Regions from separate parts of the Agarivorans aestuarii genome, predicted to be linked through region 1. Evidence: predicted binding sites of a transcription regulator. Region 1 holds the regulator's gene; each other region holds the start of a gene.
What was found. The regulator MetJ, encoded in region 1, represses methionine synthesis genes. The targets are predictions, from matches to a motif close to TAGACGTCTAGACGTCTA.

Region 1 (10,669 bases):
CAAAGGCGACAATATTTACCAAGTCGTGGTAAACGAAACAGCGACCACTTCGTTTGGCTTTAAGTTTGCTGCATCAGATTGGAGCTCAGAATTTGCTTCATCTACCGGAGTCGCTGTAATTGCAACGGAACAAGCAATGTCTATTGCAGCCGGTGAAGGTACAGAATCAAGTGTAGTTATCCCTGAAGCAGGTGAATACGTATATAGCTTTGAAATCAATGATGCCTTAACCGGCGGAACAATGATGATTAGCAAATGTGAGTAAAAATTGAGAGGTGGCTTCACGCCACCTTTTCTTGTGCGGAAGGTTTTCTAGCAACCCTTAAAACTAGAGTGAAGGTAGTAGCCTTCAAGCGTTTGTAAACACCCTTAATATCCTATTTGGCCTCTTAATTTAAGAGGCCTTTTTTTATCCAAAAATCAGCTTATTTAAGGCTTTTGCAAAGGCTAACTAAATCAGCTTGAATAGCCCCTGCAGTCACTTCTCTGCCCGCGCCAGGCCCCTGAATCACCAAAGGGTTTTGCTTGTACCACAAGCTCTCAATAGCAAACACATTGTCGCAAGGTTTAAGGTTAGCGAAAGGGTGCAGCGCATCAATTGCCGATAAGCCAACTTCAGCCTCTCCCTTTTGATTCACTTTGGCTAGAAAACGAATCACTTTGCCTTGACGTTTAGCGTCGTTAAAAGCTTCTAGCATGCTTTGGTCTAACTCGCTCATCGAGTCTAAAAACTGCTCTACAGTTAAGGCCGCTAAATACTCTGGCACTAAAGAGCTAAGCGCAATATCGGCTAGCTCCAACTGTAAACCCGCCTCTCTAGCTAAAATAAGCAACTTGCGCTGCACATCTTTACCAGAAAGATCCTCGCGAGGATCTGGCTCGGTTAAACCTTGATTTAAGGCGTCGGCGAGCAATTCAGAAAAGGCCGCGGTTCCGTCGTACTGTTGGAACAACCAACTCAAAGTGCCAGAAAATATTCCTGAGATGGTATGAATATCATCGCCAGAGTCGCGCAAACTTTGAATACTTTTTTGCACTGGCAAGCCCGCCCCTACTGTGGCGTTGCTCAACCATTGCGCACCATGATCGCTAAAGGCTTGCTGCAAGGCTGAATAATTAGCTTGCTCACTTGCACCAGCATGCTTGTTAGCGGTAATAAGGTGGAAGCCATGTCGAGCAAATTCACCATAATAAGCACTTAGTGCTTCACTGGCGGTTATGTCTAACACAGCAAGCTCGTCATAAGGATGGCGTTTTAGCTTATCGAATAGCTCTGGCCAAATAAGCGGCGTATTGGCTTCAGTACTATCAAGCAGCTCTAGGTTCAGGCCGGCAAAGTCTAAGTGCCCAGCTTTACTTGAAAACACACCCGCCAAGCTAATTTCAAGCTCATGCTGCTGTGCCAAGGTAGTTTGCTGTTGGTTAAATAGCTCCAACCACTGGCTGCCAATATTGCCCTTGCCAAAGACTACCAAACCCAACTTGGTTTTTTGTTTGAATAGGTGGCTATGCAAATCTTTTAATAGTGGCTCTAAGGTGATTTTCCTCACCACAGCACACAAACTTAGTTTATCAGCACTCGAGTGGATAAACTCTAATGGCTGCTCAGCCAAATGCTGAAAAAACTGATAACACTGCTGCGGGTTATCACATACGCCCGCGCCCACTAGGGCCACCAAACTGTAACCTTCGCTACGCTCAATTTTTTGGATATGAAATTGGCTAGCCAGCTGATCGATTTTGGCCAAGGCTTCATCGACTAGTTCGCAAGTGTAAGCCATACGCAGCGAGCCTGTTTCGCTGTGCTTATGGCGAGTAGCGGGTGCTAGATGATGACTAGCTAAGGCTTCTAACAAGGCCGTAGCGTTAAGCGTAAAATCTTGGGTAAAGGTAAGCTCAAGTAGCACTACATTGCCTACCGAGGTAACAATTTTTGCGCTGTGGCTATTAGTACCTTTGCGGTGAATTAAGGTTTGTCCATCGTTGGGTGCGTAACTGCAGCGCAGGTTCACCTTTTGCCGAGAACGCGCCAGTGGCTCTAAAGTTCGCGCATGCAATACTGAGGTACCAATGCGCGATAATTCTGCAGCTTCATTCAACGCAAGGTTTTCAAGCAATACTGCATCTTTCACTAAACGTGGATCAGCACTATAAATACCAGCTACATCACTCCAAATCGTAGTAGACACAGCATCGGCCAAGGCAGCTAACTCGGTAGCCGAGTAATCACTGCCGTTGCGACCTAAAGTCACGGTACGTTGTTCACTATCACTACAAATAAACCCCGTTACCACTATGCGGCAAGCGGCTTTTTCAGCTAAACATTTAGCTAATAAGGGGGCACTTTTCGCAACATCCACTTGCGGTTGGGTAGATAACTCCGCTTTAAAAAACTGGCGAGAATCTAACCACTCGGCTTGGCAATCTTGAGCACTTAACAAAGCTGCTAATAAACGTGCAGACCAACGCTCGCCAAAAGACAATACTTCGTTGCAGGTAAAGGCTGTAAGCTCACCTTCAAGAATACTAGCAATTTGGTGATGCTCGCCATCTAGCGCGGTTAAAATCGACTTGGCTGCGGCTTCATCAAGCAGCTCATTAACTAACTTGCATTGAAACTCAATTAAACCTTTAAGTGCATCAGCCGCGGCATTGTCAGCCTGCTTAGCCAGTTCAATAATGTTAATTAAGCGGTTGGTGGTTTTACCAGCCGCCGATACCACAATTAAATCTTGCGCTTGAGTATGTTTGGCAACAATCGCCGCCACCCGCTTAAAGCACCCTGCATCAGCTAAGCTGCTGCCACCAAATTTATGCACATGTCTATTTACCGACATGACTTACCTCTCTACAACGCTGGTAAAACTACAGTTGGGCAAAGGCCTGCTGTAAATCATTGACTAAATCTTGCGAATCTTCCAAGCCTACCGATACCCTCAATAACTGATTAGAAATGCCAGCCTCTGCTAGCGCTTCCGCCGACATCGCAGCATGCGTCATGGTAGCCGGATGAGCAATTAGACTTTCTACGCCACCTAAAGATTCCGCCAAAGAAAACAACTGTAAGCTTTTTAAAAACTTAACCATTTGGTTTTCTTCTAAATTCAATTCAAAACTGAACATAGCACCAAAGCCCTTTTGCTGACTTTGCGCTAAAGCATGTCCTGGGTGCTCTGGCAAACCAGGGTAGTAAATCGCGCCCACCGCCTCTTGTTGTTGCAAACACGCCACCAAGGCTTGAGCATTCTGCTGGTGCACATTCATACGTGCTTTAAGGGTGCGCAGGCCGCGCAAAGTAAGGTAAGAATCAAAAGCCGAACCGGTTAAACCTAAACAGTTAGCCCACCACGCCAATTGCTCGGCCAGTTCTTCGTTGGCCGCCACCACCATACCGGCCACTACATCCGAGTGGCCGTTAATGTATTTAGTGGCCGAGTGCACCACAATGTCGGCACCTAACAGAATTGGCGTTTGCAAAGCAGGAGATAAAAAGGTGTTGTCTACCACCACCAATGCACCAGCAGCATGCGCTTGCTCAGCAATGGCTTTAATGTCTACAATTCGAAGTAAAGGGTTACTAGGGGTCTCTAACCACACCAATTTAGGCTTCTTAGCCAATAACTGAGTTAAAGCTGCGTCATCATTTTGATCAACAAAAGCCACTTCAAAGGCATTCTTTTTAGCTAGGCTGTCGAATAAACGGTAGCTACCACCGTAACAATCATGCGGAGCAACCAATAAATCGCCCGGCTCAAGCAAGGCAGTAACAAGGTTAACCGCCGACATACCGGTGTTAGTAATTACCGCACCAGCGCCATGTTCTAAATCGGCAATCGCCTCGGCCAAAATGTGCCGAGTAGGGTTACCTGAACGGCTGTAATCAAACTGGCGTTTTTGGTTAAAATCAGCAAAGCTGTAGTTACTCGACAAATAAATAGGTGGCACTACCGCACCGTGTTGGGTATCACTTTCAATACCGCTGCGCACTGCTATAGTAGCCGCTTGTAGATCTTTTAAAGACATTGCTGATTTACTCCCTCAATTTATCCTGCCACTTTACCACCAGCAAAAAAGACGTCAACACTTCTAGACGTCTAAATGTCTTTGCTGTTGGATTGCTAAGTCGCATTTCCCCCGTTACAATAGGGTCTCTTTAGTTTGGTGTGTATTGCAGAATGTCTACAGATTGGAATGGTGAGTGGATCAGCCCTTACGCTGAGCACGGTAAAAAAAGCGAACAAGTAAAAAAAATCACAGTATCTATCCCACTAAAAGTGCTAAAGATATTGACCGATGAGCGAACCCGTAGACAAATAAATAACCTACGCCACGCCACCAACAGTGAGCTACTTTGCGAAGCATTTTTGCACGCCTATACTGGCCAACCACTGCCCGACGACGCCGACTTGCAAAAAGACAAGCCCGACCCGGCCTTAGAGAAAGCCGCCCAAGCAGAACTCAATAAAGAAGATTAAGATTTTACAAAGCCGCTCATTGAGCGGCTTTTTTGATTTACTCTAAAACCACTATTCTAATTTTGTTTTGCTCCCTAAGTTTGATTACATCATAGGCAACTGAAAAGATAATTAAGCAATGCGCTAGTACTAGTTCTGAAGTATTCTCAATAAAGTACCAAGACAGCCCACTACATAACACTGCTACAGCTATTAACCAAAAACTTCTGTGTTTAAATAACACTTCATCCCCCAGTATGCATAATAATTTTTATTTCGCCTCACAGCGATAATGAGGGATTGAATAGCTACATTCAATTGCCCAATTTCCTTTTAGTTATCCTGCCAATAACAAGGTTTAGTAAGCTGCGTTTTCAAAGAATTACAAATTGATTGAAAACAAACTTACTGATACTATTAACAATTAGTTAAAGGAGGCATTATGTCTAAGGGCAATTTTTGTCATTTACAGGGCTTTGAACCTAGCGAAAGAACGCTACAATACATAGAGCAGATGAACGACACAGTTGAAATGGCAAATTTATTGGATAAGCTCATTAGTGTAGTTCCTTTCTTTCAAATATTTGCAGGCAGAGGCACCTACAAAGCTGCAGAATTGATATCTACGGGTTACCAAGTTACGACTTATAATTGGGAACTATATGCCAACACTGTAAAGAGCATTCCCGAAATAAAACGTAAAAAGCTGGAAGACATTGCAGGTACCGCATCTATTTATACTCACGGTAAAGAAAGGCGCTTTTGGGAGTGTGTATATAATGCTCTATAGACTTAATTTATTAACAGCAGGCTTGATTATGACGTTCTCAGGGGCTGCTTCTTCTACGTCTCTGCTCATGAGTAATGAAAACTTAGCAAATGAACTAGAGCTTAAATATCAAGCCTTAAACGCTAAAACTCAAGTTTGCAGAGAGGCTCGCAGGAACCACATAGAAGTAGAAAAAATAACAAGCAACTGGTTTTTAGCTCTGCCAGCGGAAAGTAAAAAGGTAGTGCTACTTGTTGCTAGCCACGAAGCAATGGAACGTTGCACCAAAGCACAAGCCGATGAGTATTCGCTTATTTTAGTTGAGTACGCAGCTCAAACAGAGGATAAAAACCAACTCGATGAATGGCTAAAAATAAAACAAAATTTTAAGCCCGATGAGTTAGTAAATGATATCAATGAGCTTAACTCTGAAGAGTTGATAGCTTTTCTTAAAGAACCTCTACTCAGTGAGCCATTTGATTTAATTGCGATTATAAAACAACTAAATCTATAGCTATTGAGGTGGTTTTCTACTTTTAATGTGTAGTAGCCCAAGCCTAAGCTGACAAAGCCCCCTAAAAATCGGGAAACTGTCAAGTCTGAACTACTACATCTAGACATACCTAGTACATATTGAGAAAAACAAAGCCTTCATCCGTTAGCTCTGCGCATTGGTTTCGCCTTCGGCGGCGTCATTTTCTTTGAACAACCAAAGAAAACGAAGCAAAAGAAAGGTTGCCCCGCATTATCTTCTTCCTGTGTTCAAGCACACAAAGCGATGCTTTGTTTACATCTGTGCTTTCACCTCATTTTAAAGCGCGCCTGCACAACTCGCTTCGCTCAAACAGTGCTTGGCTTAATCACTTTAAACTTCCGCTACTCGCGATAATGGAGGGGAATGCTGTGGTCCTAACTAATAAGTGCGCAAGCATAAAGCATCTACTAAATAGTAACTAAATCATCATTTAATAACGTGTAGCGCTAACTCAATTAGCATTAAATGATAAAGTAACGATTAGAATTGTCTGATGAAATAATGTTGGTTCTAGGAAAATCATATGGAGAAGAAATATCAAGTTTTTGTTAGCTCGACTTACGAAGATCTGCAAGACGAAAGAAGATATGTTTCTGAAAACTTACTAAAGTGCGATTGTATACCTGTAGGAATGGAACTGTTTCCCTCAACTAATTCTACTCAATGGGAGTTTATAAAAAGCCTCATAGACGAATGCGATTACTATATCTTAATACTTGGGGGAAGGTACGGAACTGAATGCAAGGTAAATGAGTATTACCGAGATGATTTTAACCTCCTAAAATCTAAACAGGTTTCACGTAGCTTCACTCACCACGAGTATCACTATGCTAAAAGCAAAAACATACCGATTATTAGCTTTTTGTGTAAGGACCCTGAAGAACTTAAGGCTAGTAAAATAGAAAAACAGACCATGGGAAAAAGCTCTATTCAGATTTTAGGAAAACAGTAGAAAATAACAATCGAATGTGCTCATATTGGAGTTCTCCAGAAGAGTTGTCTCTACAAGTAACAGTCTCGATTAATAAGCTAATCAACTCTGATCCAATGCCTGGTTGGGTTAGAGCCTTGGACTCAGCAACAAGCGGCCTAGTCACTTCAAATTTGACCAGAGAAAATGAACAATTAAACAAAAAAATTCAAAGACTAGAACTCCAATTAGCCCGCAATATTGATATTATCCCCAACACACCAACTCTTAGTTCTCCCAACGAAAGGCAACCTACCCCAAAAGAATTTTGGAACGTCAGATACTCAATACTACAATTTAGATATCGAGGTCGTGGATTCATACAATCTTCATATTCAGTGAACATAGATATAGAAGAGTTAAAAGAAACCGTAAAAAGTCAGATCAGACAAATCAGCTCAGAAGGTGAGGTAGGAGATATAATCAAAAAATGTGTGTATAGCACTACTTTAAAAGCTTCAACAGAAATAACTCCTCTGTTTCCGTCACCTTGTGGTGAATATCGTAAGGGTGATCTCCAACACCTCTCTGTCTACCCTGAGGATATCTATTTGATTCAATCATGGCTAAAAGACAAGCAGGTCTATGATACCGATGAAAATGGATACACCATTCTTGCTCCACTTCTTAATTAAACTGATACATAACACCCAGACACAAAAAAAGCGCCCTTAGGCGCTTTTTGTTTGCTGTGTAGCGTAAATAAGGCTGGCTTATTTTTTGCCCAATACAGCGAATTTTTTGTTGAAACGATCAACACGACCACCGGTATCAACGTTACGTTGCTTACCAGTGTAGAACGGGTGACATTTGTCACATACGTCTAGGAACATAGAACCAGTGCGAGTAGATTTAGTTTCGATTACGTTACCGCAAGAACAAGTAGCAGTAAGTACTTCGTAAGTTGGGTGGATATCAGTTTTCATGGATTACCTCAATACTTGGGCCGTATCGCCATTCGGTCGCCACAATTGACACCAAACACCATACGAAAGCAACTCTATCAGAGCCTATAAATTTTAGGTGGCGGATCATATAAGAAGCCACCTAGCATAGCAAGCACCCAACAACAAAAAGCGGGTAAAAATTCGCCAAACGCTTAATTTGCTCCGCAAGGTGCTCTGCCAGTAGAATGAGACAGGTTTTTTGCTTGAGTTTATTGATTAGTGTCGATTGTTCGTGTTGCCTTAGCTATTCCCCTGCGTCGCCTTTTTGATTACAGCGTGCCAGCAAACACCCCAATGCCAGCCATTGGTACTCGCGTAAAGGTGCCTTTTGGTAAAGGCGAAAAAGTGGGTTTGGTAATAGAACACCCCAGCGATAGCGACATTGCCGAAGATAAACTCAAACCTTTTAGTGAATCACTCGATCAACAAGCATTGTTACCAGAAAGCCTATTTAAGCTACTTAATTGGGCTAGCTCTTATTATCACCACAGTTTGGGAGATGTGATCAGCCAAGCCTTGCCAGCACTTTTACGCAAAGGTGAGCCAGCCAAAGCGAAAAGCATAGTGGTGTGGCGTTTAAGCGAGCAGGGCAAAGTGGCCGATCTAGCAAACTTTACCCGCGCCCCCAAGCAAGGGGTTGTATTAGGCAGCTTGCAACAGCAAGAAGATGGCCAGCTGAGTGACGAACAATGCAAGCAACAAGAATTATCCCGTACTGCCATTAAAGCGCTAGTAGATAAAGGTTTTATCAAAAAACATGAGATTACACCCGCGCCAGCGCTGTGGTCGAAAAGCGATACCAACAACCAAGCCTCGCTAAAGCTTAATGCAGAACAAGCCATTGCAGTGGCGGCAGTTAATCAAAGCATTGGCAGTTTTCAGGCCTTTCTTATCGAGGGTATTACCGGCTCGGGCAAAACCGAGGTGTATTTAAATGTTATTGCCGAAGTGCTCGCCCAAGGTAAACAAGCCTTAGTATTGGTGCCCGAAATTGGCTTAACGCCACAAACCTTAGCGCGCTTTGCGGAGCGCTTTAAAGTGCCGGTTTATGCGATTAACTCTGGGTTAAACGACACCGAGCGTTTTACCGCATGGCTTAAAGCCAAACAAGGCGAAGCAGGCATTATTATTGGCACCCGCTCGGCAGTATTCACCCCCATGAAAAACCCTGGGGTAATAATTATCGACGAGGAGCACGACAGCTCTTTTAAGCAGCAAGACAGCTTTCGCTACCACGCGCGCGATTTAGCCATAGTGCGTGCCCGATTAGAAAAAATGCCGGTGGTGCTTGGCTCTGCCACCCCATCGCTAGAAAGTTTGCATAATGCGCTAAGCGGCCGTTACTCGCACTTAGAACTAAAACAACGCGCCGGTAATGCAGTATTGGCCGAGCAACAACTGCTAGATATTCGCCAGCAGCCACTATCGTCAGGTTTATCACCGGCACTGATTAAAGCCATGCGCATCGAGTTAAAAGCTGGCCGCCAAGTAATGCTGTTTTTAAATCGCCGAGGTTACGCTCCTGCGTTGCTGTGCCATGAGTGTGGCCACGTATGCGAATGTGAGCGCTGTGAGGCCTACTTTACCTATCATCAGCAACCTCGCCACTTAGCTTGTCACCACTGTGGCAGCCAAAAAGCCGTGCCACACCAATGTGAAAAATGTGGCTCTACCAACTTGGTAACAACAGGTTTAGGCACCGAGCAGTTGCAAGAAGCCTTGCTGGAGATATTTCCCGAATACAAAGTGGCGCGCATCGACCGTGACAGCACCCGCCGCAAAGGCAGCTTAGAACAGTTACTGGACGATATTCACAATAACCAATACCAAATATTAATTGGCACCCAAATGTTGGCTAAAGGTCACCATTTTCCTAACGTCACCTTGGTGGCTTTGTTAGATATTGACCACGCTCTATTTTGCTCTGATTTTCGCGCACCAGAACGCTTAGCCCAACTTTACGTTCAAGTAGCTGGCCGAGCTGGTCGAGCGAATTTACTGGGCAAAGTATTGTTGCAATCTCACCATCCAGAACACGAGCTGTTGCAAGATCTTATCAACAACGGTTACCAACATTTTGCTCGCTTTGCCTTAAACGAGCGCAAAGATACCGAACTGCCGCCCTTTAGCTTTCAGGCGCTGTTTCGCTTTGAAGCTGCCGATGGCAACGCAGTTAACGAGCTTAGCCAACAGCTATACCAACTTGCTCAACCGCTACAACAAGGAGAAACGTGGGTATTTCCGCCCTGCCCTGCGCCACAAGCGCGCCGTGCGGGTAAGTTTCGTATGCAACTGTTGATTCAAGCCGAGCAACGCCCGCAACTGCATCAATTGGTTTATCGCCTGTTGCCGCAACTAGAAAGCTTAAAACTAAGCCGAAAAGTACGTTGGTCTTTAGATATAGACCCTTACGACATGCAATAAATCTAAGGCTTTTTGTAAGGCTTAAAAGATCAATCTCTCGCCAACCAGCACCTAGGATCTTCGGTGGTTTCCCCTAGCTTCCAAAACTAAGGCTAATTAGCCAAGATAAGAGATAGTCTTCGTCACAAATTGTCGGTAAAATGCCCGCTTTGTAGAATTTATTTACGCGAGATTGGTGCCAACCTTCATGAAAGAGCTTATTCAACAACTTCTGGAACAAACGGTCACAGCCCTAAAACAACAACAGGTGCTTCCTGAAGGATTCGAACCACGAATCCAAGTAGACCGAACCAAAGATAAAGCTCATGGTGATTTAGCCACTAACCTAGCCTTAATGGCCGCTAAGCCAGCGGGTAAAAACCCACGCGAGCTAGCGCAGCTAATTGTAGATAACCTACCAGAATCTACCTTGGTAGAAAAAACCGCCATTGCTGGCCCAGGTTTTATCAACTTCTACCTAAACAACGATTGGTTAGCATCGCAAGTTGAAGCCATGGCTAGCTCGCCAACCGCTAACGTTAAGCCCGCAGAAAAGACTCAAACCATTGTGGTGGATTACTCGGCGCCAAA
Region 2 (10,669 bases), 460 kb from region 1:
GCGCTCCCGATTACGTTCTTAGCCTTTTGCACGCTCTTCAAGCATGGCTACAGCTGGTAATACTTTGCCTTCTACAAACTCTAGGAAAGCGCCGCCGCCAGTAGAGATGTAAGATACATCGGCTTTAATACCAAACTTGTCGATGGCCGCTAGTGTATCACCGCCGCCCGCTACAGAGAAGCCTGCAGACTCGGCGATTGCTTTAGAAATACCCGCGGTACCTGCTTCAAAATTCTTGAATTCAAATACGCCAACAGGGCCATTCCAAAGGATAGTTTTAGCATTACCAATAATTTCAGCAAGAGCTGCTGTAGAATCTGGGCCTAAGTCGAAGATCATGTCGTCATCTTGAACGTCTGCAACGTTCTTAATTTCAGCTTCAGCGTTTTCATCAAATGCTTTAGCACATGCAACATCAGTAGCTACCGGAATAGCACACTCTTTCATTAGCTTTTTAGCAGTGTCGACTAGGTCAGCTTCGTACAAAGATTTACCTACGTTGTGGCCGTCGGCAGCGATAAATGTGTTGGCAATACCACCACCCACTACAAGTTGGTCAGCAATTTTAGATAAAGACTCAAGTACTGTTAGTTTAGTAGAAACTTTAGAACCACCAACAATTGCTACTAATGGACGCTCTGGCTTGTCCATTGCTTTGCCTAGTGCTTCTAGCTCAGCAGCTAGAAGAGGGCCAGCACATGCTACAGGAGCGTTAGTACCTACACCGTGAGTAGAAGCTTGGGCGCGGTGAGCAGTGCCAAATGCGTCCATAACGAAGATGTCACACAATGCAGCATACTTCTTAGATAGCTCTTCTTCGTTTTTCTTTTCGCCTTTGTTGAAGCGAACGTTCTCAAGAACAACCAATTCACCAGTGTTTAGCTCTAGGCCATTTAGGTAATCTTTAGCTAGTTTAACGTCACAATCTAGTGCATCGTTTAAGTAGTTAACTACAGGAGCTAGAGAGAATTCTTCAGCGTACTCGCCTTCGGTTGGACGACCTAGGTGAGAAGTAACCATTACTTTAGCGCCAGCTTCTAGACAACGCTTAATGGTAGGAAGTGATGCAAGAATACGTGCATCTGAAGTTACTTTACCGTCTTTTACTGGAACGTTTAGATCAGCACGGATAAATACGCGTTTGCCTGCAAGATCTAAGTCGGTCATTTTGATAATTGACATTATCTGTCCTCTATAGTTTCAATTTAAACTTACAGTTTAGCCAGCATGGCTAAACCTACAATTCCGTGTTACTCATTAACTCTGCGGTGTCTAACATACGATTGGCGAAGCCCCATTCGTTATCACACCAGGCCAACACTTTTACTAAATGTTCGCCACTTACCCGGGTTTGTGAACCGTCTATAATGCTTGAATGACTATCGTGATTAAAATCGATAGACACCAATGGTTCTTCGGTATAACTCAAGATGCCGCTTAATTTACCGCAAGTTGCTGCTTGGATGGCTTGATTTATATCAGAAACTGTAACTTTTTTACACAATGTTACACTTAAGTCCATCGCCGTAACGTTCTGCGTTGGCACCCTTACCGCAATTGCTTCAAATTTACCTGCAAATTTAGGCAAGATCCGCTCTACACCTTTGGCTAGCTTAGTATCAACCGGGATAATTGATTGCCCTGCAGCACGTGTTCTGCGCAAGTCTGTGTGGTAGGCATCAATCACTTGCTGGTCGTTCATGGCCGAGTGAATTGTAGTAATAGTACCACATTCAACCCCAAAGGCTTCATCTAAGACCTGTATCACAGGCACAATACAATTGGTGGTACAAGAGCCATTAGACACCACTTTGTCGCTGGTACTTAATAGCTGGTCATTTACACCATAGACCACAGTTTGATCTACGCAAGGATCGGCAGGATGAGAAAACAAAACTTTTTTAGCCCCTGCGTCAATGTGCATTTGCGCATCGGCCACCGAGCTAAAACGACCGGTACATTCCATCACAATATCTACAGCGAGCTCTTGCCAAGGCAAGCTACTTGGCTCGCTTTGATGCAATAACTGAATGACTTGACCTTCTACCGACAATGTTTCGCCTTGCAGCAGTACATCTTCAGCAAAGGTGCCGTGGGTAGAGTCATACTTAAGTAGGTGCGCCATGGCCTCTGGACTGGCCAGTTCATTAATAGCGACAATTTTAATTTGGTGCTGACGATGAGATTCAAAGAGCGCCCGCACTACGCTGCGGCCAATTCGACCAAAGCCATTAATGGCTACTCTGATAGCTTGATTAGGCATACTAATCGCCTTCATATAACGCTAAAACAAAGAACCCTCTTAGCAGAGGGTTCCATTTTTACTGAATTACACCAAGCGCGAGCTTATAGTAATTCGTTAGCCATGTTCACTAAGTTCTCTTTAGTGAAGCCAAATAGCTTGAATAGTTCACCAGCTGGCGCTGATTCACCAAAGGTAGTCATACCTAGTACTTTACCGTCGAAGCCAACGTACTTGTACCAGAAGTCGGCAATACCGGCTTCTACAGCAATACGCTTGCGAACAGCATTTGGTAATACTGACTCACGGTATTCAGCTGATTGTGCATCAAATACATCGGTAGCAGGCATAGACACTACACGTACTGCTTTACCAGCAGCAGTTAGTTCTTCGTAAGCTGCTACAGCTAGCTCAATTTCAGAACCAGTTGCGATTAAGATAAGCTCTGGCGTACCAGCGCTATCTTTAAGTACATAACCACCACGAGCAACGTCAGCTAATTGCTGAGCATCACGCGCTTGAGGCGCTAAGCCTTGGCGAGAAAAGATCAATGAGGTTGGACCGTCGGTGCGTTCTACCGCATGACGCCACGCCACTGCAGACTCAACAGAGTCACATGGACGCCAGGTGCTCATGTTTGGCGTCAAACGCAAGCTTGCAGTTTGCTCTACCGCTTGGTGAGTTGGACCATCTTCACCCAAACCAATTGAATCGTGAGTGTAAACGAAGATCGCAGGTTGCTTCATTAAGGCAGCCATGCGAAGAGCGTTACGTGCATATTCCATAAACATAAGGAAGGTTGCGCCGTAAGGTTTTAATCCACCATGCAAGGTCATACCATTCATAATGGCTGACATACCAAACTCACGCACACCGTAGTGCATGTAGTTACCTGATGCATCTTCAGCAGTAACCGCTTCAGAGCCAGACCACATAGTAAGATTAGACGGCGCTAAGTCAGCACTACCGCCTAGTAACTCTGGCAATTTAGGGCCAAAGGCTTCTAGAGTTTTCTGAGAAGATTGGCGGGTGGCAATCTTAGCTTGGCTTTCTTGCAGTTCGCTAATGTAGTTATCGGCAAACTCTTTCCAATCACTCGGAAGTTGACCGTCTACACGACGCTTAAACTCAGCCGCTAGCTCTGGGTGAGTAGCTTCGTAGCCAGCAAACAACTGGTTCCACTCAGACTGAGATTTCTCACCATTTGGTTTTGCATCCCAAGCTTGGTAAACATCTTGAGGAATATCAAAAGCAGCATGTGGCCAGTTTAAGAACTCACGTGCCGCTGCAATTTCTTCAGCGCCTAGTGGAGCACCGTGACAGTCGTGGCTACCAGATTTGTTTGGCGAACCAAAACCAATCACAGTTTTACAACAAATCATGGTTGGACGTTTAGTTTCAGCTTGAGCAGCTTTAATTGCCGAGCTAATCGCTTCGCTATCGTGGCCATCAACACCACCAATTACGTGCCAGCCGTAAGATTCAAAACGCTTAACGGTGTCGTCGGTAAACCAACCTTCTACTTCACCATCAATTGAGATGCCATTGTCATCCCAGAATGCGATTAACTTACCTAGGCCTTGAGTACCCGCCAAAGAGCATGCTTCGTGCGAAATACCTTCCATCAAACAGCCGTCACCTAAGAAGGTGTATGTGTAGTGGTCGACAACTGGGAAACCGTCGCGGTTAAATTGCGCAGCCAAAATTTTCTCAGCTAGCGCCATACCTACAGCGTTGGTGATACCTTGGCCTAGTGGGCCAGTGGTAGTTTCTACACCAGGTGCATAACCGTACTCAGGGTGACCTGGAGTTTTTGAATGCAACTGACGGAAGTTTTTAAGCTCTTCAATAGGTAGTTGATACCCAGAAAGGTGCAGTAGAGAATACAGCAACATAGAGCCATGACCGTTAGATAGAATAAAGCGGTCACGGTCTGCCCAGTTTGGGTCAGTTGGATTGTGTTTCAAAAAGTCGCGCCATAGAACTTCAGCAATGTCAGCCATTCCCATTGGTGCACCAGGGTGACCAGAGTTAGCTTGCTGAACTGCATCCATGCTTAAAGCACGAATAGCGTTGGCGTATTGACGACGAGAAGACATGAATTTCTCCTGCAAATATTAGGGCTATTGGGTATCGAGAGGCGCGTATTGTCACAAAGTCAACGGTGTTACTCAATATTTATCTAAAAAGAATCTCCAGTTTTATGCATTTTTTCTGCTGAATGCTTAAGCAATCGCATATTTACAGTTTGAATCTTCGTGATAAAGTCTTGATATAAGAACCAAACAAGGACGTTAAACAAAAAATGGCGAACAACTTTGCTTTTCGCAGCCGCAGTTTTTTTGTTTACCTGTTCATAGGTTTGTTCTCCAGTGGCTTAGCATTATTGTTTAGTGATCTCGCCCACCTCAACCCTAATCAGTTTCTTGATTCGCCCTTACCTGTTTATTCACTGCCCTTTATTGCGGCTATTTGTATTCTGTTGTTTGAGCGGCTGTTTAGTCGTTACAAACAAGTGGGTTTAATTTTTGTGGTGAAGGCTTACCACTTTGATGAGGGGCAGCTGCACTGGGGTAACCTGATATATCAGTTTGCGGTAGGCCTGCTGTTAACGTGGGGTGGCTATGCCGTAGGAATAGTTGGCCCAGCCTGTTATTTAAGTGCGGTTGTTGCCAGTAATTTGTCTTATTCCGCGCGCTTAACTGAAGGTCAAGTACGCTTAAGTGTTGCATGTGGCACCGCCGCGGCAGTAGCGGCTTTATTCAATGCGCCATTGGCCGGTACGGTGATAGCTTATGAGTTAGTCATGCGCCGCTTTAATTGGCGCTCTATCGCCACCATTGCGGTGGTGGCAGCAACAGCAAGCGTTATATCGCAATTACATGGTGGAAGCATGTTAACAATTAACCTGCCTCCACAGTCTTTTGAATGGCATGGTTTAGCGCAGTTTGCCTTACTCGGCATGTTGTGTGGTGTATTTGCTACTTTGCTGGTTAAGCTTATTCGCGCCATGCCTAAACTTAACCGCAACTATGCGGTAACTATTGCTGCTAGTGTGACTGCTTTAGCTGGACTACTAAACCCTCAATGGTTAGGTTTAGAACCTATTACGCCAAACGGTTTACTTTACTGGGAGTTAGACCTTGGCCAACAGCATCTCTGGTTACTAGCTAGGATCGTCTTAACTACTGTAGCTTTAGCCTTTGCCCTACCCGGTGGCAGCTTAGGCCCCATGTTGGTAATTGGCGGTATCTTAGGCAGTATTATTGGTGATGTTATCCCTACCAGCGCCGACCTAATGCTGGTCATAGTAGGAATGGGCGCTATGTTTGGCGCGGTATTTCGCACGCCTTGGGCTGCATTTTTGCTGATTACCGAACAAACCATGCAAGTGGAAATAGTGATTCCCGCCATGGTGGCATGTTTATGCGCCAGCGCCGTTGCCAAATATATCTTCCGCTCTCCAAGTTTAATCGAACAGCAGTTGCTCAATGCACAAATCCGCCTAATCAATAGCCCGGTATTGGTTAAAGAAGAGAACAAAATCTTAGACAGCGAGCAGATACAACAAAGCTAAACTGAAATAAGCTGGGCAATAGTGACGATATTCAAAGCTAGAGCGCAAATATAGACGCCTGTCATTTTTCTCTCACAAAGCGCATTTCTAGCTTGATTAAGTGAGCAGCTCTCTTCCTGTGGGTTCTTGAAATGGATAGCCTTGTATTAACAATCAAGGCAACCAAAGCCCTAAACCGTTGAAACGAAATGATAATACCTGCCTAATAAAGACGATTGAGTAGCTATTCCCCAAAAAACCAAGCGGATTCAAAATGAGAACGGTACCACTAAAAAATCCGATAGGCTTAAAGCCAAGAGTGTTTTAATATGCCAGAGATATTAATAGTGGCTTTGTATTTTATAGGGAAAGTTTTATGCGCCGCCCAGTTGTACTGTTAATAATGGCTTTGTTTTCTGGCCAAGTTTTTGCTGCCGAGAACACCGACACTACCACCTTTAAGGCTAATAGCCGGGTGATTAAAAGCTTCAGCGATGAACATGGTGATACGACCAAACATATACCTAGCATCAAAAAGTTCGATGCAGGCCAATACTTCTATTCGCAAACTCTTAAGTACCACGATTTTGTTTGGTCATGTAAGGAATACGATGATAGTGGCCAATGCCTAGATTTAACCCGTAGCCCTCGCCCCCCTATTCGCTTAGTTTCTTTTGTGCATGACCGAAACGATCACAGTAAAATTCAAGCTGATTTAGTGATGCTCTATAACCAGCAGAATGAAAAGAAAATTGAGCTAATTAATTTAAGTGAAGACAGGACAGCTCGTAGCAAATATCAAGTGTCTACCCTACCGGTCTTAGTGATTGTGCGCGGCGACAAAGAAATCGCTCGAAAAACCGGACTCGAAACTCGGCAAAACATGAGCAACTGGATCAAGCACGAGCTGAGCAAGCCCTAACAACGCAACTTGCTCTCAAAATTGTACATTTAGCCGCTTTAAAAGTGGCTAAGTGATTTGTAGTTCAAACTAAGCTCTAACAACCACCATCTTTAGTCTTTTCTTAGCAGTGCTCTGTATCTGCCGTTCTGATTTACCTCCAGCCCCTAGAGATAGCTAAGTGATTAGCAACAAAATAGTTTTTGCTAAGATCTTAAAGTTGAAAGCCTGCGTACTAATGGGCAAATTCAATAAAACTAATCTGCCAATGTGAATTATTTTCATTAATAAGCGCTAGCAAATCTTTTACCCCTCACTTAGAATAGACGTCCAGATGGTAAAACATCCATACGTATATAATTCCATTTACGAGATATAAACATGGCTACTCATTTATTTACTTCAGAATCAGTGTCTGAAGGGCATCCAGACAAAATTGCAGATCAAATCTCCGATGCAGTATTGGATGCAATCTTAGAGCAAGACCCAAAGGCACGTGTAGCCTGTGAAACCTACGTAAAAACCGGCATGGTAATGGTGGGCGGCGAAATCAATACCTCAGCGTGGGTTGATATCGAAGAACTTGCTCGCTCAACAGTACGTGACATTGGCTACACCCACTCAGATATGGGTTTTGATGCTGACTCTTGCGCAGTGCTTAACGTTGTGGGCAAACAAAGCCCAGACATTAACCAAGGTGTAGACCGCTCTCGCCCTGAAGAGCAAGGCGCTGGCGACCAGGGTTTAATGTTTGGTTATGCCACCAACGAAACCGACGTACTAATGCCTGCACCAATTACTTATTCTCATTTGCTGGTGAAGCGTCAAGCTGAAGTGCGTAAAAACGGTACGCTTGACTGGTTACGCCCAGATGCTAAATCACAAGTTACCTTTGCTTACGAGAACGGCATTATCACTGGCATTGACGCTGTAGTTTTGTCTACACAGCACTGTGACAGCATTTCTACTGCCGATTTACGTGAAGCCGTAATGGAAGAAATCATTAAGCCAGTACTACCTGCACAGTGGCTTAACGATAAGACCCAGTTTCACATTAACCCTACTGGCCGTTTTGTAATTGGTGGTCCAATGGGTGATTGTGGCTTAACCGGTCGTAAAATTATTGTAGACACCTACGGCGGCATGGCACGTCATGGTGGCGGTGCATTCTCTGGTAAAGATCCTTCAAAAGTTGACCGCAGTGCCGCTTATGCTGGCCGCTATGTAGCTAAAAATATTGTTGCCGCAGGTTTAGCCGATCGCTGTGAGATTCAAGTATCGTATGCAATTGGTGTAGCGGAGCCGACTTCAATCAGCATTGATACCTTTGGCACTGGCAAAATTGCCGATGACAAATTAGTGGCTTTAGTGCGTAAGCACTTTGACCTGCGCCCTTACGGCATTTTAAGCATGCTAGATTTAGAGCGTCCAATCTATAAAGCAACTGCTGCTTACGGCCACTTTGGTCGTGAAGAATTCCCTTGGGAAGCAACCGATAAAGCAGAACTACTCAAGAGTGAAGCTGGCTTATAAGCTTTAGCCCACTCGTTAAATTAAGCCGAAAGCGTATAATCGTCGATTATCCTTTCGGCTTTTTTATTGGCTAAATCTAAGAACTCAATTCGTGCAGCAATTAACTCAACAAGTAGAACAGTGCTTTACTCTGGCAGAAGCTTTTTATAAGCGTAATTTTCCTCGCCCAGAAGTGGTGCTGTCATCGCGGAAAAGTAAAGTCGCAGGCAGTGCTAACCTAAGCCAATGGCGTTTGCGTTTTAATGCCCATTTTTATCAGCAACAACCGCAACACTTTTTAGCCCAAACAGTTCCTCACGAAGTGGCTCACCTAGTTTGTCATGCCATTTATGGAAGAGTAAAACCGCATGGAGCCGAGTGGCAGCAAATTATGCAGCAAGTGTTCAACTGCCCTGCAGCAACCACTCATAGCTACTCACTGAAGCAACTAAAGCTAGCCAGCTATGAATATCGCTGCGCCTGCCAAGTTCATCAACTAAGTGTACAACGCCATAATAAAGTGTTAAAAGGGGCCAGTTATCAGTGCAAGAAGTGTAATCAACGATTAAGAGTTTGAACAATCGTCAATGGTGATAACCCTGGTAGGTAAACCATTTCTTCCCCCAGTAAAGTTAACCATGTAACCCATACCATCTTGCAGAGCACCAAATTCCACATGAGAATTACAAACGTTATTAGCTAATCGAAGCTGAGAGTCAGAAATAGAATTTGCAGTCCATTCCCTGCGCTTGTCGCGAAGGCGGTGCTCAATAACCAATACATCACCCACAACATAACAATGTGTTTTTAAATAACTCACAGAACTCACTCTTTTATTGCAACGCTCAACGAGTAACTGTTTAGTAGTTTCGGTAACAACCGAAGGAGGATTTGGTTGATAGTTCAATGCTATTTCTTCCACTTTTTGATTGGTCGCAGCACAACCTAAAAGCCCCATCATAGAAAAAGCCAAACCAAGTTTAATTACTTTCATATTCAGTCCCTTGAAAAAGGCACAGACTACAATAAATAACGAATAAATCAATATAGAAATATCCTATGTACTAATGGATTACTAGGCATAAGTAAGCAATAGGTTTATCCTTTAACAGTCAAATCCTTAACCAATACAACAACCCAAAGGGCCTATTTTTCACCATGCGCATTCCACGAATTTTCCACTCTCAGCCGCTCTCGCTAAACATGGTCACAGAGCTTGATGATGAAGCAGCCAATCACGTTGGGCGGGTACTGCGCATGGAAGCTGGCCAGCAACTTGAGCTGTTTAATAACGATGGCAATAACTACGCAGCACAAATAGAAAACGCCAGTAAAAAGCATGTGTCGGTGAAAATTACCGCAGTTGCCGCTAACCCCAGTGAGTCTCCTCTGCATATCCATCTAGGCCAAGTGATTTCTCGTGGTGACAGAATGGAGTTTACCATTCAAAAATCCGTGGAGCTGGGAGTAAATAAAATCACCCCTCTCACCAGCGAGCGTTGTGGAGTCAAGCTCAACCAAGAGCGCTTTGAGAAGAAGCGCCAACAATGGCAAAAAATTGCTATTGCTGCTTGTGAGCAGTCGGGGCGCAGTGTTGTGCCAGAAATAGCACCACTGCAAAGCCTAGGGCAATGGGCCAGTGAAGAGTCTGCCGCTATGAAGTTGAATTTACACCCAAAGGCCCCATATAGCATTAAGACCCTGCCAACTCCTGAACATGGAGTAAGGCTACTTATTGGGCCAGAAGGTGGCTTAAGCGAGCAAGAAATTGAGAACTGCAATCAGCATCAGTTTCAAGAGACAATTTTAGGGCCGCGGGTACTGCGAACCGAAACCGCAGCCCTTACGGCTATTACCGCTTTGCAATGTCAATTTGGAGACTTAGCATAAATGAGCATTAAACTTGGTATAGTGATGGATCCCATCGCCGACATTAACATCAAAAAAGATTCTAGTTTCGCCATGTTGCTAGAAGCTCAATCACGCGGCTACGAGATTTATTATATGGAGATGCAAGATCTCTATTTAGATGGCGGCAGAGCTGCAGCTAATATGCGCCCATTAGCCGTGCAACATGACGAGCAATCTTGGTATGAGTTAGGCAGTGAAGTTGATCAAAGCTTGAGTGAGCTAGATGTCATTTTAATGCGCAAAGATCCTCCATTTGATACCGAGTTTATCTACGCCACATATATTTTAGAGCGCGCCGAAGCTGAGGGCAGCTTAATCATTAACAAGCCGCAAAGCTTACGCGACGCTAACGAGAAATTGTTTACTGCTTGGTTTGCCGAGTTTACCCCAACTACGCTAGTTAGCAGTGATATGCCGCGCTTAAAAGCTTTCCACCAGCAGCACAAAGACGTCATCATGAAGCCGCTAGATGGCATGGGTGGAGCGTCTATCTTTCGCCTAAAAGAAGGCGATCCAAATGTTGGCGTGATACTCGAAACACTCACTA
Region 3 (10,669 bases), 1.5 Mb from region 1:
TAAAGCAAAACAGATCGCCACCACGGTAAATAACAAAGGCCAAATACTTAAGGAAGCCTGAAAGCAACGCGTAATCGACCAAGGCTGTTGCTTAAACTGCGCCCGCATATACAAAATGATCGCGCCCTGATAAATCGGCTGCATTAATAGGCCGATGATCACAAACATCCAATAATTGGCGGTAGAGGGCTCACTAGGATTCTGAACGTATTGACTTTGCAGTGCAGCAAAAGGAACAGCAAAGGGCAAAACCATTAATGCTAATTGGGTAAAATGCTGACGATAAAAACGTAAGCTATCGGCCAACCAGTCCCATAAACCAACTATTGCCATACTGCTTCCTACACTCCTTTAGAACCACCAGCCAACAAGTTTATGCTAACCAGGTACATTGATGTAATTGATTTAACGAGGCTATTTTCCAGTTTACCTCATCCATTGGCTGATGTTCCGGCTCACTGCTAGCGTCTCGTTGTAACCACACGCTGCCCATCCCTGCAGCATTAGCACCTTGTGCGTCATTCACTAGGTTGTCACCCACATAACAGCATTGCTCAACGCTTAGCTTGGCCAATTTTGCAGCTTGCTGAAAAATGCTTGGTTTAGGTTTAGCTGCACCTGCTGCTTCTGCAGTGAGAACAAATTCGAAGTAGTCTAAGAGGCCAGCAGCCCGCACTTTTCGCTGTTGCATGTCTTCTGGTCCATTGGATACCAAGGCCAAGCGCCAGCCCTGCTGTTTGAGCTGATTTAAACACGCCAAGGTATCGCCATACAAAATCGTTGCAGCAATATACTGCTGCATAAAGTATTCAAAGGCTTGCTCTGCTTCCTCATCACTTAAGCTCTTGTCTTGCAAGGCTTCTCGCGCCCGCGCTTGACGCATTTCGGCAGCGCTAAGCTTGCCCTGCAAAAAAGCCGGATAATGAAGTTTTAAGGCGCGTTTCCAATGGTTTAATGCATCATTAATTTGCTGTGGCTGGTATTTAGAGAACAAGGCTTTAGCTGCAGTTTCGGTAGCGACGCCGTCATCCACTAAGGTATCGTCTAAATCAAACATCAGCATCTTGGCTTGAATTGGCTTAATCATCGGTATTCCTTTTATTTTCAGCCAGATTAGCGGTAGGAAATAAGAAGTCAACGATTGTTTACAGCAAGTTCTACTGCCTTAATCACAAAGCTTAGTGATCTAAGTGACCAGTGCTAACGTTATATTGAGACGTAACACAATTGGAAGGACTCGTAATGAAAACTCAATCAGTTGACCTACATGATGTTACCGTTCTTTTTTATCCAACGGAAAACCCTTATCACTTGCAATCAATGCTGCTTAAAGACCAAGTGGTTAACAACCAAGGCAGGGTAGTAATTGCCAGTAAACACAAGCAAGGGAAAATTATTGTTGCGGTAATCGCAGGCCAAGTGGAGTTGCTTAACCTGCTGGGCGATAGGTTTAACGTAAATCCGCTTTCAGTAGCTTAGGGCTTGGCCGCTGCGGTATCGTTGGTAGAAGCCGCCTCATCTAGCTCGGCTTCTGCACACATATAAGCTCGACTAGAACAAAAAGGTGTGAGCGGTACACTGGGTTCTAGTGGCTGCTCTTGCTCTGCTATATGAAGTTGATGCTTATTAGTGACTCTAGCCACAATGTAGTAAGCCATGCGCAGTGCCAATAACCCAAACACAACCGTTCCCAATGCTTGCCCCCCCAATACACCTAAAGGACCAAACCACTGCCCACCTAAATAAACAAACGGGATAGTCCCTAAGGTCGCTTTACCAAAATTAAGCATGGTAGAGGTGCTTGGGTAACCAAGATTATTAAAGGCAGCATTGGCCACAAACATCGCCCCATTAAAGACAAAGCTAAAACTTATCCAAGTACAGAAGAAGCCAATCACCGTAGCGGCCTCTGCGCCTACTCCAAAGACATCTGCAATCAAGTCTTGGCCAAACAGTAAGATCAGCGACACCGTCACCACAAAGCCACCATTAAACCAAAGGGCTTTGGTTAAGGCTTCACGCACTCGAGCATAATTGTTTGCTCCAAAGTTTTGGCCAACAATTGGACCAATTGCGCCGGATAACGAGAAAATCATACCAAAAGCGACGGGCATAATTCGCCCAACCACCGCCCAACCGGCCACATAAGCATCACCAAACACCGCGATAGCTGCTGTTACATAGGCATTGCCTAAAGGCGTTGCAACATTGGTCATCATCGCGGGAGCAGCCACTTTTAAAATGGCGCGTAAATCTTGCAACCACTTGCTCCACTTAAATCCAGCAAACAGTTGATGTTTGTAAACTACCCCAGACAAAGCAACACCGGCTACCACAAAACGCGCAATTACCGAGGCAATCGCGGCGCCAGGCAAACCAAGGCCCAAGGCAAAAATGAATATTGGGTCGAGCACTGCGTTAACGCCGCCACCTGCCAAGGTAGACCACATCGCCCGCTTAGCATCTCCCACCGAGCGCAGCGCTGCACCACCGCTCATGGCCAAGCCAAGAACAGGCAGAGAGGGCAGTAAAATTCTTAAGTATTCAACGGCAAGTTCATGGGTTCTGGCCTTCGCTCCGATCAAGCTCAATAGTTCTGGGGCAAAGTACCAAGCCAAAGCAGCAAAAGCGGCGCTGATTAAAAAGCCGGTAAACAAAATATTGGTGACTAACTGCTTAGCGCGTGCTTTGTCTTGCTGGCCAATGGCTTTAGAAACCAAAGCGGTCATGGCAATAGACAAGCCGATAGAAATTGAAGTGGTAAAAAATGCGATGGTTCCGGCATAGCCCACCGCAGCTGCAAGCTCGGCTTCACCCAATAAGCTAATAAAAAACAGATCTGCCAAATCAACCAAAAATAAAGCAGTTAAGCCAATGGCGTTAGTAGAGGACATCACTACAATATGGCGAAAAATATCACCAGAAACGAACTTTGCCTTTGGCATAGAAATTCTCAAAACAACAAGATAATTTCTAGTGTAGGCGCTAATCAAAACGAAGTCATTGGAGAAATAGCCCCTTAATTTAAGGGGCTACTTTTGTCTGCTCACTTAAGCGAGGCTAGTCCGTAATTCTTTAGTCGCTAACACCATGTTATTGAGGGCGGCTTCGGTTTCCTGCCAGTTACGGGTCTTTAAGCCGCAATCTGGATTCACCCACAAGCGCTGCAAAGGGATCCATTGAGCCGCCTTGTCGATCAAAGATTTAATCTCATTGATACTAGGAATGTTTGGCGAGTGAATATCATAAACGCCTGGGCCAATCTCATTGGGGTACTCAAAGTGCTCAAACGCTTGCAGCAAACTCATGGCCGAGCGCGAGGTCTCAATGGTTAATACATCGGCATCCAGTGCTGCAACAGCCGGCATTATGTCATTAAACTCGCTGTAACACATATGAGTGTGGATCTGTGTTTCAGGTTTGGCGCTGGCTGCAGAGAGCTTAAAGGCCGATACCGCCCAACTTAAGTAATCGTCCCACTGGCTGCGTTTAAGCGGCATACCTTCGCGAATAGCAGGTTCATCAATTTGAATCACTTGAATGCCCGCTTGCTGCAGCTCCGCCACTTCATCATTAAGCGCGATAGCGATTTGTTCAGCAATTTGGGCGCGGCTAAGATCTTCGCGGGCAAAGCTCCAAGTTAAAATGGTTACAGGGCCAGTTAACATGCCTTTTACTGGCTTGTTAGTTAGTGATTGCGCATAAAGGCTCCACTCAACGGTAAGTGGTTTGGCGCGTTCAATATCATCAACAATAATGGCTGGTTTCACGCAGCGCGAGCCATAACTTTGCACCCAGCCAAAGCGGCTAGCAATAAAGCCATCTAAAAGCTCGGCAAAATACTCCACCATGTCGTTACGCTCTGCTTCACCATGCACTAACACATCAAGATCTAAGCGCTCTTGACGCTCAATGGCATCCTTAATGTGTTGCGCAAGCGCAGCATCATAATCGGCTTGGCTTAGTTGCCCTGCTTTGTATTCACGACGCTGACGGCGAATTTCATTGGTTTGTGGAAATGAACCGATGGTAGTGGTTGGCAAAGGCGGTAACTGTAAACTTTGCTGTTGAATCTGTTGGCGCTGTTCAAAGCTTAAAGTACGCTCACGCTCAGCCGGGGTTAAGGCGCTAATTCGCTGCTGCAAGCTGGAGTTGTTTTTCTTACTTGGGTTTTGCAATGCAGCACTGTATTGGCGAGACAGGCGCAATGCGTCGGCTTCACCGTTTAGCGCTTCATCAAGTATTTGCAGCTCAGACAATTTTTGCTCCGCAAAAGCCAAACGATACTTAGCATCACCCAAGTCCGTTTCACTCTCTAGATCAAGCGGACTGTGCAATAGTGAACAAGATGAAGCAAACCATAAACGCTCGCCTAAACGGACTTTAAGCGAACTATAATTCTCAATAAGCTCAGGCAAGTTAGCCCGCCACACATTGCGGCCATTAATCACCCCAGCCGACAATACCCACTCTTTAGGTAACCAAGTAAGTACTTGCTCTAACTGCTGTGGCGCGACGCATAAATCTAGGTGCAAGCCGTCTACGGCCAATTGCTGAATAACTTCTGCGTTATCCAGTACATCGGCAAAATAACTGGTTAATAGCACTTTAGTTGGGCTAATACTCGTTTGGTAAGCAGCTAACAAGGCATCTTGCCACTGAGTATCCAGCTCTAAACCCAATATTGGCTCATCAACTTGAAGCCACTCTACGCCCAAAGCAGCGATGCGCTGGAAAATCTCACGGTAAACCGTTAATAACTGGGGGAGCAAGGACAAACGCTCAAAGCCATCAGCAGCTTGATCATCATTTTTGCCCAAATATAAGTATGAAACTGGCCCCAAAATAACCGGTTTTACCGCATGGCCTTGTTCAAAGGCTTCGCGAATTTCATCAAATAATTGCGTCCACTGTAAGCTAAATACGCTGTCTTCAGAGAACTCGGGGACAATGTAATGGTAATTGGTGTTAAACCATTTGCTCATGTCTGATGCCGCATGATTACAGCCACAGCCCTGTTGCCCACGAGCAATTGCAAACATGCTATCTAGGTTAATTTGCTCAGACTGATGACGCTTAGGCAGGTTGCCTAACAATAATGAGGTATTTAGTACTTGGTCGTACCAAGCAAAATCGCCTACGGTCACCCAAGCTTGACCACTGTCTTTTTGGGCTTGCCAATTTTGTTGGCGAATGTCTTTACCCACTTGCAATAAATCTTGCTGTGAAGACTCACCACGCCAGTAACTTTCTAGCGCAAATTTTAGTTCTCGTTGCTTACCAATTCTTGGGTACCCCAATACGTGAGTAGTGCTCATGTCTATATCCTTTTAGCCGTCTAGATGTGTAAATCCATATTGACCAGAGCTAAAGCACAACACAATTGAAAAGCCATCAAGTTAAATTGAATTTCTCTCAAGTAAAGGTGAGGAACAACCTAAAGATTGCCTTGACACGCTCTAATCTAGGCCGCCATATTGAAATAAATTCAAGTTAATACATCTAAGTCACTGGGCATATATACAAACGTGGGCGCTCTACCTAAGCTGCCAATTTATCAAGCCAATCAGGGAGCGAGCCAGCTAAATGTTAGAGATTAAGCATTTACGTTGCATACAAGCCATTGCATCTAGCTCTTCACTTAAGGCGGCTGCCACAAAGTTGTTTATTAGCGATTCAGCCTTGTCTCATCAGCTCAAAGATCTTGAACAAAGGATCAATGCTCACCTAGTCATAAGAAAGCAACAGCCCTTACAGCTAACCCAACAAGGCCAACAATTGCTTCAACTAGCCGAGAAAGTATTACCTTTAGTTGAACAAACAGAGCATCAGTTTAGCGCAGCCCAAGGCCAGCAAACTCGCCTAAACATTAGTGTTGATTGCCATGCTTGTTTTCAATGGCTACTGCCAGCTTTACAGCAGTTCCAGCAAGCTTGGCCAGAAGTAAGTAGCCACTTTTGCCAAGACAAAAACTACAACGGGCTCCCCTTGCTGCAGCGCGGTGAAGCCGACCTTCTGCTCACCTCAGAAGTTAGCCCAGAAGATCAAATCCACTTTGAGCCTTTGTTCGAATATGAAATGGTGCTGATTTGTCCACCGCAACACGGCTTAGCAGAACAAACAACTGTAAGCGCGGCTCAGTTAAGTGAAGAAACTATTATCTGTTACCCGGTCACACCACAGCGCTTGGACCTTTATCGTTACATTCTTCAGCCCAGCCAAGTAGCCGTAAAACAATGGAAACATGCCGATAACCCATCCATGTTACTGCAAATGGTCGCAGCAGGAATGGGAGTGGCAGCTATGCCTTATTGGGCTGTAGAGCATTATGCGCAGCAACAATTTGTGCACTTATTGTCGTTTGAACAAGCCTTATGGCGTCCAATGTATGCGGCATTTAACAAACACCGGCAATCTAGTACTACTTTAAACAGTTTTATTGAGCTAATTTTGCAGCAAGCGCTTAAGCAACTAAAGGGCACTAGAAGCTTGAGCTTTAATCAAAATAAACCCGCAATTTGATTTGACGGATCAGCTAAAAAGAGTTTATTTTTAATAACATAAGGAAATCTCCCTAGCGCGTATCTTAACTTTTTGGCAAAGGTTTTTACGATGGTCTCAGACTGGTCTCCAGCCGAATTTACAGAAAGAAAAATGAGCCTTGTCATGCATTTGGCGGGCTTTATTCCTAGCGCTTATTTTTCAATTACTCATTTAGTGAATGGGGTATTTTGGTATGGCTTAGTGGTACTGCCCTGCGCTATAGCCATTTTGGTTTCGCTGTTTTTCTTGTTTACTCAGCCTGAGTCAAACCGTTATAAAACCGCCGATGTTTGGTTCTTACTATTAGCCATCCCACCGGTTTTATTAGCACTAACCCAATCAAACATGCACGGGGAATTTTTTGTTCCCGCGCTAATACTGGCCTGTTTCATCCACCTACCGCTGCAAATGGCAGAACGGCTGGTGTTGGTGGTCAGTATTTTAGCAATAGTTCTTGGCGTTAATCACTTGGGTATTCACCAAGGTATACGTTTTAGCATTGGCGTGGTGGCTTCACACATCTTTGCTTGGGGCTTAGCGCGGGTACTGGTAAAACAAAATAACGAACTCAAAGAACTCGCTTTTAAAGACTCCCTCACGCGTTGCTATAACCGCAGAGCCTTGTTTGATGAGCTGCTAAAAGCGACTCAGCAACATAAACGCAGTGGCATAAAAGCTAGCATTATCCTTTTAGATTTAGACCATTTTAAAGCCATTAATGATCAACATGGCCATAATGTAGGCGATCAAATACTGGTGTGGTTTGCCCACTTTTTGCAACAAAACACCCGCGTTAACGACCGAGTATTTCGCTACGGAGGCGAAGAGTTTCTTATCATGTTGCATGATGCAGACTTTGATACTGCCTACCAAACTAGTGAGAAGCTCGTAGCTAAAATTTCTAGTTTATTGGCGCCTAACCAACTGTCGATTAGCTTTAGTGCAGGCATAGCTAGCATCAAAGAAAATGAGAGTATTGATGATTGGATAGAAAGGGCAGACCAAGGTTTATATCAAGCCAAGCAAGCGGGGAGAAAGCAAACTTGGCCCAGTCAATTTGAGCGTGTAGAAACCAGCTCACCAAAACAGCCTATTTGAACACTTTGTTTAAATAGGCTAATCACTACTAACGTTACTTTATAAGTATAATTTTATTAACTGATCTTGCTAAAGCGATAAGACTGGATCATTTTCTCTTCACTACCTTGCTGTGAGTAGGTTTCAACAATCCATAGCTGCGGGCTCACCACTCGTAACTCCATGCGCATATTAGCAGTACTAACCTGGCTCAAAGGATAGTAGCTAAAACGGTTCATGCCCGCTTGAAACTCGCCCGCATACACCACGTCATTTTCAAGGTTAGAGGCGCTCACGCTTAACTGATGACCTTGTTGTTGGTTATAGCTAATGGTTGTGCTGGCTTGTAACTCAACATTTTCGCCAGCCACCTCTAGCTGCTCTAGCTCAACCGTAGCAGCGTCACTTTCCATCATTTTACCGCGAGCAAGCCCCTGCGCTTCGATGGTGCTACCATCAGGCTGAATCGCCCAAACGTTTACCTGCCATTGGCCCAGTAATTTGTTCAAATGCTCACCTTGGTTAGCCGTAGCATTGTCACCATTCATGATCACGGTATTTGGCTGGGCTATCGCTTCTGCAGTTTTATCGGTACGGCGATTCTCATGGCTATTCTCGTAATCGCGCATTGCTCCACTGGCACCACCAGCCGCAGCACCAACAGCAGCACCTTTCACTGCCAACTCAGCATCTCCAGTAACTGCTCCCATAACTAAACCTAATACGGCTCCGCCTACTGCACCGGTTTTCATTCCTTGGTTAGGATCAGGCTCACCATCCGTTGAGGCACAGCCGGCAAGCATGGTGCTTGCAAGTAAAACGACACTAATAGAGGTTCCGATTTTGTTCATTCATGGTTCTCGCTATTGCTAAATAATATGCGACTAAGATAAAGCAAGGCGCAAACTAACATCAGGGCATGTAAAAAGTTTATTTTGTTAGCTAATGCCTAGCGGAACCCATTGGGCGAAGTAGCAACAACTTGCTAGAATAAACTACATAATAACAATTACTTGATGACTCTAAATGGCTGACTACCAAGACATTGCCGACTATTTGCAGCAAAAGCGAAATCAGGCAGGGCTAACCCAAGAGCAACTTTGCCAAGTATTGGCGGCCTTTAGCCCAGAATTTAGTGAGCTGGATGCCTTGGCGGTGAGCCGCTGGGAAAGAGGAAAAGTAGCGCCGAGCTTAAATCGGCAATTGGAAATTATTCGCTACTTTGGTGATGAAGCTTATAAAATTTTCACTTCCAGTAGCTTTAGCTCGAAAAACCTTCCCAGCAATCAAGCGATGAACAAGGTATTAGAAGCTCGCGCTAAGTTTAAGCATTACATGGGGGCTCACCCTTACCTGCCGCAGAGCGAAGAGAATTTTGAACGAATTACTCCGCCCCACCCCCTTACTCAATACAGTGCACAACACTTAAGTAATTACATAGACAACCTTACCTATGGCCATGAGCAGTGGAACAGCGCTTGGCTCGAGTCACTACAAAATCATCCCGCTGCGGAAGTTAGCTATTACTTCTACCTTGGTCAACTAGCCGGGCACTGTTTCGCACTCAAGATAAAACAGCCCTATTTTGAAAAACTATTGGATAAGAGCTTAGATGAAGCTGAAGTAAGCGAAAAAATGCTAGCTGGTAGCAATGAGCCAGCCAGCTTATATATTTATTCCATATACACTGGGCGAGTAAACGCCATCACCCAAGTTTACGAAAACTTATTTAAAGCTTTCATCATGAATAATTCGCTAAGCTATATTGGCATTAGAGTTCGCCGTGACATCGCTTTTGTAATGCTAGAAAACGTACCACACACCATTGAAGAGATAGGCCCACCAAGTGACAACCGCAATGTGGGCATTAAGCATCGCGGTAAGCGCTATCAGTACGTAACCTGTAGGATAGAACGACAAGCGTTATTTAATTCACCGGTATTTTTAAATATCTTGAGAAGTGATTAAGAAGAAATAAAGCAGCTACTGGATAGATAAGCTCTCTTGCTCTTTGCGCCACAAACGATGACCGCAAGCAAGACACACGCACTCACGGCGGTGATCCATAAGGCTTTCCAAGCCATACTCCCAAGTTTGGTCGCTATTGCAATGAATACAACGAATAGAATTGGCATCGTCGGTTTTTTCAGGGTAGCGCGTCTGGTAATCATTTAAAGTAGGTAAACGAGCCCACACTCTTTCACTACTATCACGGCGATTAAAAAACAGCACTACCGCACCGAGTAATATTAGTAACAGCTGAAACACACCGCCTGCCTTGGTTTTTTTTAAGCTTAAATTCTTATTTTCGAACCCAATTTCTGCAGCAGATCCTTGCTTAGAAAACATTTTAAATCAACCTACTTGTTAACAAAACCACCATTAACAGCAAAATACCACTGGCTCGGCTGTTACATATTGTTTACGTTTCAATAACTACGCATAGTACAAAAACTTTGTTACGCTAAAACGACGCAACATGGCAATGTGTCAGATCTGACGTATATACTCATGCCAGAACTTTATAGGCCGCAGAAGGTAACAATTAGCCAATGAATAAGCTAGTAAAACTCGCCTCCATTGCTCTTTCTATTTGCAGTTTGCTAGTAGCAGGAGCAATATTGAGCTTGCCGCATCTGCCAGATACTCCCCTAGGAATATCAATTAGTTACTTGAGCCTATTCTCTCCACGCTGGTGGGCGATATTGCTGGCCTTAACGCCCATTTTATTTATTCGCCAACTGGGTAAATGGCAATTTTTAAGCTGGGCATTGTGCGCTGTGGTATTTGTACAATTTCAAGATTTGCAGCTTAAGCTGCCTCAGCAACAGGCTGGAAAAATCACTATATTGTCTTTAAACAACGGTAATGGCGCGAGTTCACAACGTATTCGCCAGTTAGTGGCAGAACTTCAACCCGATATAGTATTTATGCAAGAGTCAAAGCCTGAATGGGTGCAGCAAATATTCGACGATAGTTGGTATAGCCATTGCGACCACCTATGCACCGTAAGTAAAACACCTCTTGAACATCAAGGCAGCCTTTCTAG

Region 2: a site for MetJ is predicted at 7,023-7,040, ahead of metK (methionine adenosyltransferase). Genes of this name have one in related genera too.
Region 3: a site for MetJ is predicted at 5,332-5,349, ahead of metE (5-methyltetrahydropteroyltriglutamate--homocysteine S-methyltransferase). Genes of this name have one in related genera too.

Annotation. Positions count from the first base shown of each region.
Region 1 is NZ_AP023033.1:418,610-429,278, reverse strand. It holds gene K5609_RS02045 (alpha-amylase family glycosyl hydrolase) at 1-265, shown strand, start outside; gene metL (bifunctional aspartate kinase/homoserine dehydrogenase II) at 426-2,837, opposite strand; gene metB (cystathionine gamma-synthase) at 2,866-4,023, opposite strand; gene metJ (met regulon transcriptional regulator MetJ) at 4,176-4,475, shown strand; gene K5609_RS02025 (hypothetical protein) at 4,897-5,244, shown strand; gene K5609_RS02020 (hypothetical protein) at 5,234-5,737, shown strand; gene K5609_RS02015 (DUF4062 domain-containing protein) at 6,282-6,710, shown strand; gene K5609_RS02010 (hypothetical protein) at 6,755-7,363, shown strand; gene rpmE (50S ribosomal protein L31) at 7,442-7,654, opposite strand; gene priA (primosomal protein N') at 7,895-10,099, shown strand; gene argS (arginine--tRNA ligase) at 10,287-10,669, shown strand, end outside.
Region 2 is NZ_AP023033.1:881,911-892,579, reverse strand. It holds gene K5609_RS04200 (phosphoglycerate kinase) at 19-1,182, opposite strand; gene epd (erythrose-4-phosphate dehydrogenase) at 1,238-2,263, opposite strand; gene tkt (transketolase) at 2,347-4,341, opposite strand; gene K5609_RS04185 (chloride channel protein) at 4,548-5,819, shown strand; gene K5609_RS04180 (YbbN family protein) at 6,175-6,720, shown strand; gene metK (methionine adenosyltransferase) at 7,081-8,232, shown strand; gene K5609_RS04170 (SprT family zinc-dependent metalloprotease) at 8,324-8,788, shown strand; gene K5609_RS04165 (hypothetical protein) at 8,777-9,205, opposite strand; gene rsmE (16S rRNA (uracil(1498)-N(3))-methyltransferase) at 9,370-10,101, shown strand; gene gshB (glutathione synthase) at 10,102-10,669, shown strand, end outside.
Region 3 is NZ_AP023033.1:3,595,080-3,605,748, forward strand. It holds gene K5609_RS16770 (YciC family protein) at 1-333, opposite strand, end outside; gene K5609_RS16775 (HAD family hydrolase) at 374-1,087, opposite strand; gene K5609_RS16780 (DUF2375 family protein) at 1,243-1,479, shown strand; gene K5609_RS16785 (MATE family efflux transporter) at 1,476-2,945, opposite strand; gene metE (5-methyltetrahydropteroyltriglutamate--homocysteine S-methyltransferase) at 3,051-5,318, opposite strand; gene K5609_RS16795 (LysR family transcriptional regulator) at 5,587-6,522, shown strand; gene K5609_RS16800 (GGDEF domain-containing protein) at 6,655-7,641, shown strand; gene K5609_RS16805 (YMGG-like glycine zipper-containing protein) at 7,698-8,471, opposite strand; gene K5609_RS16810 (helix-turn-helix domain-containing protein) at 8,647-9,588, shown strand; gene K5609_RS16815 (hypothetical protein) at 9,604-9,969, opposite strand; gene K5609_RS16820 (endonuclease/exonuclease/phosphatase family protein) at 10,173-10,669, shown strand, end outside.